2 regions of the Kitasatospora sp. NPDC059648 genome follow, and region 1 is predicted to be linked to the other one. Evidence: predicted binding sites of a transcription regulator. Region 1 holds the regulator's gene; the other holds the start of a gene.
What was found. The regulator HrcA, encoded in region 1, represses chaperone genes, less so after heat shock. The targets are predictions, from matches to a motif close to TTNGCACTCNGNNNNNCNGAGTGCNAA.

Region 1 (5,844 bases):
GCGGTGTCCAGGTCGTCCAGCAGCCAGAGGTCGCCGGCCCGGTGGAAGACGACCCTGGTGCCGTCGGTGGCGGCGTTGCGGGCGTAGAAGCCGTCCGGGTCGGTGCTGTGGCGGCGCAGGTCGGAGCCGTCCGGGCGGCTGGACCACAGCTCGCCGACGCCCTCGTGGTCGGACAGGAAGGCGATCCGGCCGTCCCGCGCACCCTCACCGGCCACCCACAGCGGGGAGTCGAGCTGCCCGTCCAACTCCTCGTGGATGCGCGTGAACCGGTCCTGCCCGATCCACAACTTGCCCGCCCGGCCGCCCCGGTAGCGCTTCCACCAGGCCGGCTCGCGGTTGTTGACGGTCACCAGCAGCGCCCGCCCGCCGTCCGGCTCGAAGGCCAGTCCGCCGACCGGCCCGTACGGCAGCCGCACCGCCTCGCCGCCGTCCAGCGGGACGGCGTGCGCCCAGGTGCGCCGCACACCGGACTCGCCCGCGCCGGTGGTCGCGATCGGGTGCCCGTCGGCGGTCCAGCCCTGCACCCGGGTCTCGCCGTTGCCCCAGTACGTCAGCCGCCGGGACGGCCCGCCGTCCACCGGCACCACGTGCACCTCGGGGGCGCCGTCCCGGGTGGAGGTGAAGGCGATGAGCCGCCCGTCCGGGGAGAAGCGGGGGTGGTGCACCGGCAGGTGATCGGCGGTCAGCCGCCAGGCGCGGCCGCCGCCCAGCGGGGCGAGCCACAGGTCGTCCTCGGCGACGAAGGCGACCAGGTCACCGTGCAGATGGGGATGGCGCAGATAGGCGCCCGGAGAGGTGCTCAGGGAGTCCGTCACCCGGTCAGCGTAAGCAGGTGCGGGTACGATCCGCTCCGATTTCCCGAGAACTCCGGTCGGGCGCGCGGGAGTTACGCCCAGCGGCCGGTGCGCCCCAGCAGCAGCGCCCCGGCGGCCACCCCGGCGGTCGAGGTGCGCAGCACCGAGGGGCCCAACCGGTACGGCGCCGCGCCCGCCTCGGCGAAGGCCGCGAGCTCCTCCGGGGAGACCCCGCCCTCCGGGCCGACCACCAGCACGATGTCCCCGCCGGCCGGCAGCGCGGCCTGCGCCAGCGGCTCGGCGCCCTCCTCGTGCAGCACGGCGGCCAGGGCGGCCTGCGCCAGCAGCGGCGCCAGCTGCCGGGTGGTCACCAGCTCGCGCACCTCGGGGAAGCGCAGCCGGCGGGACTGCTTGCCCGCCTCCCGGGCGGTGGCCCGCCACTTGGCGAGCGCCTTGGCGCCGCGCTCGCCCTTCCACTGGGTGATGCACCGGGAGGCGGCCCAGGGGACCACCACGTCCACGCCGACCTCGGTCATGGTCTCCACGGCCAGCTCGCCGCGGTCGCCCTTGGGCAGCGCCTGGACCACCACGATCCGCGGTGCCGGCTCCGGCTCCCGCCGTACGGCGTCGACGGTGACGTCGATCGCGTCCTTGCCGAGCACCTCGGCGACGGTGCCGTCCACGCCGAGGCCCAGCCCGTCCGCCAGGGTCACCGCCTCACCGGCCGTCAGCCGCTTCACCGCCGCCGCGTGCCGCCCCTCCGCGCCGTCGAGCCGCACCACGGCCCCGGGCGCGGCGGCGGCGATCCGCTCGGTCTCGACGACGAAGACGGGCGCGGTCATGAGGGGGACCTTTCCAGGAAGGGGCCGGCGGCCGAGTGGGGACAACGCGAAAGGGGTGCCGGGGAACTGCCCCCGGCACCCCTTCCCGGACGACTACCGGCCGTTGAAGGCGTCCTTCAGGCGCGAGAACAGGCCCTGCTGGCCCGGCGCGAACTGGCCGGACGGCCGCTCCTCGCCGCGCAGCATGGAGAGCCGGCGCAGCAGCTCCTCCTGCTCGGCGTCGAGCTTGGTGGGCGTCTGCACCTCGACGTGCACTATCAGGTCGCCGCGGCCGCCCCCGCGCAGGTGGGTGATGCCCCGGCCGTGCAGCGGGATCGACTGGCCGGACTGGGTGCCGGGCCGGATGTCGACCTCCTCCAGCCCGTCCAGGGTCTGCAGCGGCACCTGGGTGCCGAGCGCGGCCGCCGTCATCGGGATGGTGACGGTGCAGTGCAGGTCGTCCCCGCGCCGCTGGAAGACGCTGTGGGTGGTCTCGGCGATCTCCACGTACAGGTCGCCGGCCGGGCCGCCGCCGGGGCCGACCTCGCCCTCGCCGGCCAGCTGGATCCGGGTGCCGTTGTCCACACCGGCCGGGATCTTGACCGTCAGGGTGCGGCGGGCCCGCACCCGGCCGTCGCCGGCGCACTCGGGGCACGGGGTCGGCACGACGGTGCCGAAGCCCTGGCACTGCGGGCACGGGCGGGAGGTCATGACCTGGCCCAGGAAGGAGCGGGTGACCTGGGAGACCTCTCCCTTGCCGCGGCACATGTCGCAGGTCTGGGCGGAGGTGCCGGGGGCCGCGCCCTCGCCGCTGCAGGTGGTGCAGGTGACGGCGGTGTCGACCTGGAGTTCCTTGGTGGTGCCGAAGGCGGCCTCCTCCAGGGTGATCTCCAGCCGGATCATGGCGTCCTGGCCGCGGCGGGTGCGCGAGCGCGGGCCGCGCTGGCCGGCCGCGGCGCCGAAGAAGGCGTCCATGATGTCGGAGAAGCCGAAGCCCGCCGCGCCGGCGCCGAAGCCGCCCGCGCCACCGCCGCCGCCGGGCGACAGCGGGTCGCCGCCGAGGTCGTAGACCTGGCGCTTCTGCGGGTCGGAGAGCACCTCGTAGGCGGCGTTGATCTCCTTGAACCGCTCCTGCGTCTTCGGGTCCGGGTTGACGTCCGGGTGCAGTTCGCGTGCCAGGCGCCGGAACGCCTTCTTGATCTCGTCCTGCCCCGCATCCCGTCGGACGCCGAGTACCGCGTAGTAGTCCGTGGCCACCAAATGCTCCGCTTGTTCCGCCTGTAGTAGTGCGACTGGACACCGCCGCCGGACATCCGGCGACGGTTTGCTTGCTACGACTCGGCCAGGATCTGGCCCACGTACCGTGCCACCGCTCGCACCGCCCCCATTGTGCCCGGGTAGTCCATCCGGGTCGGACCGATCACACCCAGTTTGGCCACGCTCTCGTCGCCCGAACCGTAGCCGACCGAAACGACCGAGGTGGAATTCAGCCCTTCGTACGCGTTCTCCCGCCCGATCCGGACCGTCATCGCGGCGTCCGCGGTCTCACCCAGGAGGCGGAGCAGGACGACCTGCTCCTCCAGGGCCTCCAGCACCGGCTGGATGGTGAGCGGGAAGTCGTGCCCGAAGCGGGTCAGGTTGGCCGTGCCGGCCAGCATGATCCGCTCCTCGTTCTGCTCGGCGAGCGCCTCGAACAGCGTCGCCAGGACCGTACTGACGGTCGGCCGGTCGGCCTGCTCGAAGGCCCCCGGCAGCTCCTCCAGCAGCCCCGGGACGTCCGGCAGCCGCTGACCGGCCGCCCGCGCGTTGATCCGCGACCGCAGGTCCGCCAGCACCGTCTCGCCGACCGTGCCCGGGCAGTCGATCATCCGCTGCTCGACCCGGCCGGTGTTGGTGATCAGCACCAGCATCACCTTGGCCGGGGCCAGCGCCACCAGCTCGATGTGCCGGACGGTGGAGCGGGTGAGCGAGGGGTACTGCACCACGGCGACCTGCCGGGTCAGCTGGGCGAGCAGCCGCACCGTGCGCCTGACCACGTCGTCCAGGTCGACGGCGCCGTCCAGGAAGTGCCGGATCGCCCGGCGCTCCGGGGAGCTCATCGGCTTGATCTCGGCGAGCTTGTCGACGAACAGCCGGTAGCCCTTGTCGGTGGGGATTCGCCCGGCGCTGGTGTGCGGCTGGTGGATGTACCCCTCCTCCTCCAGCGCCGCCATGTCGTTGCGGACCGTGGCCGGGGACACCCCCAGGTTGTGCCGCTCCACCAGGGCCTTGGAGCCCACCGGCTCCTCGGTGCCCACGTAGTCCTGGACGATCGCGCGCAGCACGGCGAGCTTGCGGTCGTCCAGCTGGCGGACCTCACCGGCCATGGGGCACGCACCTCCGTCTTCGCACGTTGTCCGTCTGTGATGCTGCGAGCCGCTCCTCGGACGGCCCCGACCCTGGCACTCTGCACACCCGAGTGCCAAAACCGTACCTGCCAGTGTACGGCCCGGGTCCTACCGCAGGAACGGCCCGGCCGGGGTGATCCTGCCCGCAGTTCCGGACGGCCGCCACGACACTCCGCGTGCGGGGGTGGTGCCCCGGGGCCGTCCGGGTGGCAGCATCGGAAGCGACGGCGAACGGAGGAGCAAGAGATGTCGAGCTCGGGCCAGCACACCCGTTTCGCGCCCGACCGCGGCCTGACCGGCCGCATGGTCGCGACGATGTTCGTGATCGGGCTGCTGTACGTCGGTTTCACGGGCCTGCTGATCGCGCTGCTGCGCGGGGCCTGGCCACTGATCGTGCTGATCTCCGGCGGGCTGTTCGTGGCCCAGTTCTGGTTCAGCGACAAGATCACCGAGCGGGCCATGGGCGCCCGGCCGGTGACCGAGGAGCAGTTCCCCCAGCTGCACGGCACGGTCGACCGGCTCTGCGCCCTGGCCGACATGCCCAAACCCCGCGTGGCGGTCGCCGACAACGACATGCCCAACGCCTTCGCCACCGGCCGCAACCCGCAGAACGCCGTGGTCTGCGTCACCACCGGCCTGCTGCGCCGGCTCGAACCGGAGGAGCTGGAGGGCGTCCTGGCGCACGAGCTGTCGCACGTCGCCCACCGGGACGTCGCGGTGATGACCATCGCCGGCTTCCTCGGCGTGCTCGCCGGGGCGATGACCCGGATCGCCGTGTACGGCGGGTTCATGGGCGGCAACCGCAACAGCAACGACCAGAACGCGGCCATCGTGGCGCTGGTCATCCCGCTGGTGTCGATGGTCGTCTACGCCATCAGCTTCCTGCTCACCCGGCTGCTCTCCCGCTACCGCGAGCTGGCCGCCGACCGGGCCGCCGCCCAGCTCACCGGCCGGCCCAGCGCCCTGGCCTCCGCCCTCACCAAGGTGACCGGGCAGATCGCTGCCATCCCCACCGAGGACCTGCGCCGCTCCCAGCCCTACAACGCCTTCTACTTCGCCCCCGCGCTGAGCGCCCGGGAGACCGCCTCCCAGCTGTTCTCCACCCACCCGACGCTGGAGAAGCGACTGGCCCAGCTGGCGAAGATCTCCGAGCAGCTCGGCCGCTGACCCGTTCCGCCCCCCGTTCACGAAAGGACCGACGTGGGATTCCTGGACGCCCTGTTCGGCCGCACCAAGCCCGTCAAGCCCGACCTCGACCAGCTGTTCGGCGTGCCGTCCGCCGCGCTCACCCTGGAGGCCGGGGCCGGCTTCCTGCCCACCGGGCTCGGCTCGGTCTGCTTCGCGGCCGTCGAGGGTGCGGCGTTCGTCCAGGTGGAGCAGCAGGTCCGGGCGCTGCTGGACGCCGACACCGAGCGCGGCGGCGTCCCGGTGGAGGCCTCCAAGGACGGCTACGGCTACTCCTGGCTGCTCGCCCGGCACACCCCCGAGGAACTGCCGGAGCTGGTGAACGACCTGCACGCGGTCAACAGCGAGCTGGAGGCCAACGGCTTCGGGCCGCAGCTGCTCTGCTCGCTGGTTGGCTTCCGCAATCCGGAGGGGCAGTCGCTGGCCCTGGTCTACCTCTACAAGCGCGGCACCTTCTACCCCTTCGCCCCGATGCCCGGCGGCGGGGAGCGGCGCAACAGCCCGCTGGAGCTGCAGGTCAACGCGATGCTGGGGAACGACCTGCGGCTGGAGAAGGACCTGAGCCGCTGGTTCCCGGTCTGGGGCGCGCCGGGCCTCTGACGGGCCGTCCGTATAGTCGCCTCCATGCGCAGCCACCAGTACGGACCCGACCTCACC
Region 2 (5,844 bases), on a different contig from region 1:
GACCGGCGTCGGCATCGTGCGCGGCACCACGCTGCTGGCCGACGCGGTCGCCTCCAGCGTCAACGACCACGCCCGCTTCGGCGGCGTCGTCCCGGAGATCGCCAGCCGCGCCCACCTGGAGGCGATGGTCCCGACCATCCAGCGCGCCCTGGACACCGCCGGGGTCAAGGCCGGCGACCTGGACGGCATCGCCGTCACCGCAGGGCCCGGCCTGGCGGGTGCGCTGCTGGTCGGCGTCAGCGCGGCGAAGGCGTACGCCTGGGCGCTGGACAAGCCGCTGTACGGGGTCAACCACCTCGCCTCGCACATCTGCGTCGACCAGCTGGAGCACGGCCGGCTGCCCTCGCCCACGATGGCCCTGCTGGTCTCCGGCGGGCACTCCTCGCTGCTGCTCAGCGAGGACATCACCACCGACGTCCGCCCGCTCGGCGCGACCATCGACGACGCGGCCGGCGAGGCCTTCGACAAGGTCGCGCGGGTGCTCGGCCTGGGCTTCCCGGGCGGCCCGGTCGTCGACCGGACGGCCCGCGAGGGCGACGCGAAGGCGATCAACTTCCCGCGCGGCCTGACGGGGAAGAACGACCCCGAGTACGACTTCTCCTTCTCCGGCCTGAAGACCGCCGTCGCCCGCTGGGTGGAGGCCAAGCGCCGGGCCGGCGAGGAGGTGCCGATCGCCGACGTCGCGGCCTCCTTCCAGGAGGCGGTCACCGACGTGCTCACCCGCAAGGCCGTCAAGGCGTGCAAGGACAACGGCGTCGACCACCTGATGATCGGCGGCGGCGTCGCGGCCAACTCCCGGCTGCGCGAGATGGCCCAGCAGCGCTGCGACCGGGCCGGCATCCGGCTGCGGGTGCCCCGGCCGGGCCTGTGCACCGACAACGGCGCGATGGTGGCGGCGCTGGGCTCCGAGATGGTGTGGCGGGGCCGCACCCCCTCCGCCTTCGACCTGTCGGCGGACTCCTCGCTGCCCGTCACCGACGTCCACGTCCCCCACACGGATCTCCACGGTCAGGCCTACGACGCCCTCGGCGGCGGCGCCGCGTGACCGTCGCCGCGATGTGGGAGGCCCGGGCGGCGGACGGCCGGGCGGCCGAACTCGCCGCCTGGGTACGCGAGTCCGCGTTGCCCGCACTGCGCGGCGCGCCCGGGCTGACCCGGACCGAGCTGTTCTCCGCACCCGGCGAGCGGGTGCTGCTGATCACCTGGTGGGAGGGCCGGCCCGCACCGGTCGCCGAGCCGCCGGCCGAGCTGCTGGGCCGCCCGGTGCACCGCTGGTCCTTCACCAGCGAGCACGTCGAGTAGGTCGTGATCGGGAACCGCCGCGGCGGCCGCTACCGTGCATAGCTGAGAGAAAGCTGGACGGGACCGGGAGCGCGGTGCGGTGAACAGGGACGGGCGGAGCAGGACCAGGACCAGGGCGTACGCGGCGGGGGCGCTGGCGCTGCTGGCCTTCGCCACCGCGTGCGGCGACAACGGGGGCGGCGCCGCACCGGCCGGGACCAAGGCCGCGTCGGCGGCGCCCCAGCCGTCCGGCGGTGGCGGCACGCCGGTCGCCGCGGCCACCACGCCCGGCGCGGCGCCGGCCGGGGGCGACGCCGCGGCCTGGGCGAAGTGGAACCTCAAGCCGCTGGCCCCGGCCCCCGCGCCGCCCGCCGACAAGCCCATCAAGCTCGAACGCACCGGCACCGTACCGGTGTTCAGCGACGTGAAGACCACCGACAAGGTCGTCTTCATCACCATCGACGACGGCGCCGAGAAGGACCCGAAGTTCGTCGAGATGCTGACCGACCTCAAGGTGCCGATCACGATGTTCCTGACCAAGGACATCGTCAAGAACGACTACGGCTACTTCAAGCCGCTCCAGGCCCTGGGCAACCACATCCAGAACCACACCGTCACCCACCCGGTGATGAGCAAGCTCCCGCAGGACAAGCAGAAGTCCGAGATCTGCGAGGACCAGGCCGCGCTCACCCAGCAGTACGGCACGGCCCCGCTGCTGTTCCGCCCGCCGTTCGGCGACGGCGCCAACACCCCGACGCTCAACAACTCGGTGCAGCAGTGCGGCCCGCGCGCGATCGTGCTCTGGCGCGAGTCGATGCAGATCCACGACATGCAGTACCAGGCGGGCGACAAGAAGCTGAAGCCCGGCGACATCATCCTGGCGCACTTCCGCGGCCCCAAGGAGCTCAAGGGCGCCACGATGACCCAGATGTTCGCCGACCTGCTCGCCCGGATCCAGGAGCAGGGCTTCTCGGTGGCCCGGCTGGACGACTACATCCAGCCGCCGGCCTCCTGAGGCGTCCGCACCGGCTGTCCCAGCATCATCAGCGGTCCGCCGTCGGTGCGGCTGAGGATCACCGTGACGGTGTTCGGCCCGGAGGGCTTGAGCTGACGGCGCAGCTCCTCCGGGGTGATCGCCATCCCGCGCTTCTTGATCACCACCGTACCGACCCCGCGCTCGCGCAGCAGTGCCTTCAGCTTCTTGATGTGGAAGGGCAGCACGTCGGTGAGCTCGAAGGCGTGCGCGTACGGGGTGGCGACCAGTCGGTCCGAGGTCAGGTAGGCGATCTTCGGGTCGATCAGCCGGCCGTCGACCTGCTCGGCCACCTCGGCCACCAGGTGGGCCCGGATCACCGCGCCGTCCGGCTCGTACAGGTACCGCCCGACCGGGCCGGCCGGCGGGTCGGGCAGGTCGCCGCCGGTCAGGCTGGCGGCCTGCGGCAGCAGGGTGGCGCGGTGCGGGCGGGCCGCCCCGGTGCCGAACCAGAGCACCGCCTCCTTGACGTCCCCGTGGTCGGACACCCACTCGGCCTCGGCGTCCGCGGGGACGGCCTCGTGCGGGATGCCCGGGGCGACCTTCAGGGCGCCGATCGGGGTCCGCCGTCCGGCCTCGATCGCCCAGGAGAGCGGCGGGGCGTACGCCTCCGGGTCGAACACCCGGCCGCGCGAGGTGCGCCGGGCCGGGTCGGTGAACACCGCGTCGTAGCCGGTCACGTCAACCTCGGCGACGTCCGCGCAGCGCACCTCCACCAGCTCCGCCAGGCCCAGCGCGGCGGCGTTGGCCGCGGTGGCGGCGCAGGCCGCCGGGTCCTTGTCGACGGCCAGCACCTGGATCCCGGCCCGGGCCAGCGCCAGTACGTCCCCGCCGATGCCGCAGCACAGGTCCGCCAGCCGCCGTACGCCCGATTCGGCGAAGCGGCGCGCCCGCCATTCGGCCACGCTGCGCCGGGTGGACTGCTCGACCCCGTTGGGCGTGAAGTACATCAGGTCGGCGTCCGCCCCGAACTTCGCCCGCGCCCGCTGCCGCAGCCGCGCCTGCCCGAACGCCGCCGACACGAGCTCCGCCGGGTGCTCCCGCCGCAGCCGGGTGGCCAGCGCAAGCTCCTCCTCGGGGGTGAACTCGCGCAGCTCGGCGAGCAGGGCCTGGCCCTCGGGGGTCAGCAGGGGCTGGAGGTTCTCGGTGTCCACGGGGCCATTCTGACCCGTCGGCGGATGTCGGGGCGGTCGGTCACCGCCACAGGACGCCCGAGGAGAGGACCGCCGGGACCAGGAACGGCGAGAGGGCGGCGGTGACCGCCAGGAACGGGTAGCCGGACCGCCGGCTGCGCACGGCCACGACGACGCCCGCCACGAGGGCGGCCACCGGACCGGCCGTCATCCCGATGCCCAGGAAGGCCCATCCGCTTCCGTCCCCGTCGTCCCCGGCGCCGGGACCGCTGCCGAGGGAGGCGACCGAGCAGAAGACGAGGAACGGCAGCACGACCCCGAGCAGGGGCACTGCCAGCAGGGCGAGGGACGCGTCCTTGAGCCGGGACGGGCCGACGCGCACCGGAATCGATGTCATGTCAGGAGTCTGGCCGCGGGCTCCGGCACCGCACATGAGTACGGCTACTCATCCGCGACCCGAGTCCGCCGGGCGCGCCGTTGGCACTCTGGTTGACTGAGTGCTAACGGCGGCCTATGGTCGTCCTTGGCACTCCCCAGTGGGGGAGTGCTAACGCGAAGACGTGTGTCTGACCCCCGCGACGGCAGGCCCGCAGGTTCGCCCCTACCCGTTAGAAAACCCCGTAATCTCCGAAGGGGAGCTCGGACGTGACCACCAGCAGCAAGGTTGCCATCAAGCCGCTCGAGGACCGCATCGTGGTCCAGCCGCTCGACGCCGAGACCACCACGGCCTCCGGCCTGGTTATCCCGGACACCGCCAAGGAGAAGCCCCAGGAGGGCGTCGTCCTGGCCGTCGGCCCGGGCCGCTTCGAGGACGGCCAGCGTCTGCCGCTCGACGTCGCCGTCGGTGACATCGTCCTGTACTCGAAGTACGGCGGCACCGAGGTGAAGTACCAGGGCGAGGAGTACCTCGTCCTCTCGGCCCGCGACGTTCTCGCCATCATCGAGAAGTAACAGCACCGAGAAGTAAGACGTTCCGACCCGCCCCGGATCCGTGTCCCAAGTGACAGGGGCCCGGGGCGTGGTTGTTGGTTCACGTAGTTCGGCGGCCGGTCGGCCGGCCGCAGCCCCGAGGGAATAGGGAACATGGCGAAGATCCTGCAGTTCGACGAGGACGCCCGCCGCTCGCTGGAGCGCGGTGTCAACAAGCTGGCCGACACCGTCAAGGTGACCATCGGCCCCAAGGGCCGCAACGTCGTCATCGACAAGAAGTTCGGCGCCCCGACCATCACCAACGACGGTGTCACCATCGCCCGTGAGGTCGAGCTGGACGACCCGTACGAGAACCTTGGCGCGCAGCTCGTCAAGGAGGTCGCCACCAAGACCAACGACGTCGCGGGTGACGGCACCACCACCGCCACCGTGCTGGCCCAGGCCCTGGTCAACGAGGGTCTGCGCAACGTCGCCGCCGGCGCCGGCCCGGCCGCCCTGAAGAAGGGCATCGACAAGGCCGTCGCCGCCGTCTCCGAGCACCTGCTGTCCGTCGCCCGCGAGATCGAGGGCAAGGACGACGTCGCCGCCGTCGCGTCCCTCTCCGCGCAGGACACCCAGGTCGGCGAGCTGATCGCCGAGGCGATCGACAAGGTCGGCAAGGACGGTGTCATCACCGTCGAGGAGTCGAACACCTTCGGCGTGGAGCTGGACTTCACCGAGGGCATGCAGTTCGACAAGGGCTACCTGTCGCCGTACTTCGTCACCGACGCGGAGCGTCAGGAAGCGGTCCTGGAGGACCCGTACATCCTGATCAACCAGGGCAAGATCTCCTCCATCCAGGAGCTGCTGCCGCTGCTGGAGAAGATCCTGCAGAGCGGTGCCTCGAAGCCGCTGCTGATCATCGCCGAGGACGTCGACGGCGAGGCGCTGTCGACCCTGGTCGTGAACAAGATCCGCGGCACCTTCAACGCCGTCGCCGTCAAGGCCCCGGGCTTCGGCGACCGCCGCAAGGCGATCCTCGGCGACCTGGCCGTCCTGACCGGCGCCACGGTCATCTCCGAGGAGGTCGGCCTCAAGCTCGACCAGGCCGGTCTGGACGTGCTGGGCACCGCCCGCCGCGTGACCATCACCAAGGACGACACCACCATCGTCGACGGTGCCGGTGACTCCGAGGCCGTCGCCGGCCGCGTCGCCCAGATCAAGGGCGAGATCGCCGCGACCGACTCCGACTGGGACCGCGAGAAGCTGCAGGAGCGCCTGGCCAAGCTGGCCGGCGGCGTCTGCGTCATCAAGGTCGGCGCCGCCACCGAGGTGGAGCTGAAGGAGCGCAAGCACCGCCTGGAGGACGCCATCTCGGCGACCCGCGCCGCGGTCGAGGAGGGCATCGTCGCCGGTGGTGGCGCCTCCCTGGTCCACGCCGCCAAGGTGCTGAACGACGGCCTGGGCCTGTCGGGTGACGAGGCCACC

Region 2: a site for HrcA is predicted at 3,925-3,951, ahead of groES (co-chaperone GroES). Genes of this name have one in related genera too.

What each region holds. Positions count from the first base shown of each region.
Region 1 is NZ_JBHWDU010000008.1:77,582-83,425, reverse strand. It holds gene ACFV1W_RS07770 (PDZ domain-containing protein) at 1-815, opposite strand, end outside; gene ACFV1W_RS07765 (16S rRNA (uracil(1498)-N(3))-methyltransferase) at 887-1,636, opposite strand; gene dnaJ (molecular chaperone DnaJ) at 1,730-2,872, opposite strand; gene hrcA (heat-inducible transcriptional repressor HrcA) at 2,947-3,981, opposite strand; gene htpX (zinc metalloprotease HtpX) at 4,249-5,169, shown strand; gene ACFV1W_RS07745 (hypothetical protein) at 5,203-5,787, shown strand; gene ACFV1W_RS07740 (DUF3097 domain-containing protein) at 5,812-5,844, shown strand, end outside.
Region 2 is NZ_JBHWDU010000029.1:73,959-79,802, forward strand. It holds gene tsaD (tRNA (adenosine(37)-N6)-threonylcarbamoyltransferase complex transferase subunit TsaD) at 1-1,045, shown strand, start outside; gene ACFV1W_RS19360 (hypothetical protein) at 1,042-1,302, shown strand; gene ACFV1W_RS19365 (polysaccharide deacetylase family protein) at 1,382-2,296, shown strand; gene ACFV1W_RS19370 (SAM-dependent methyltransferase) at 2,272-3,468, opposite strand; gene ACFV1W_RS19375 (hypothetical protein) at 3,509-3,844, opposite strand; gene groES (co-chaperone GroES) at 4,093-4,398, shown strand; gene groL (chaperonin GroEL) at 4,531-5,844, shown strand, end outside.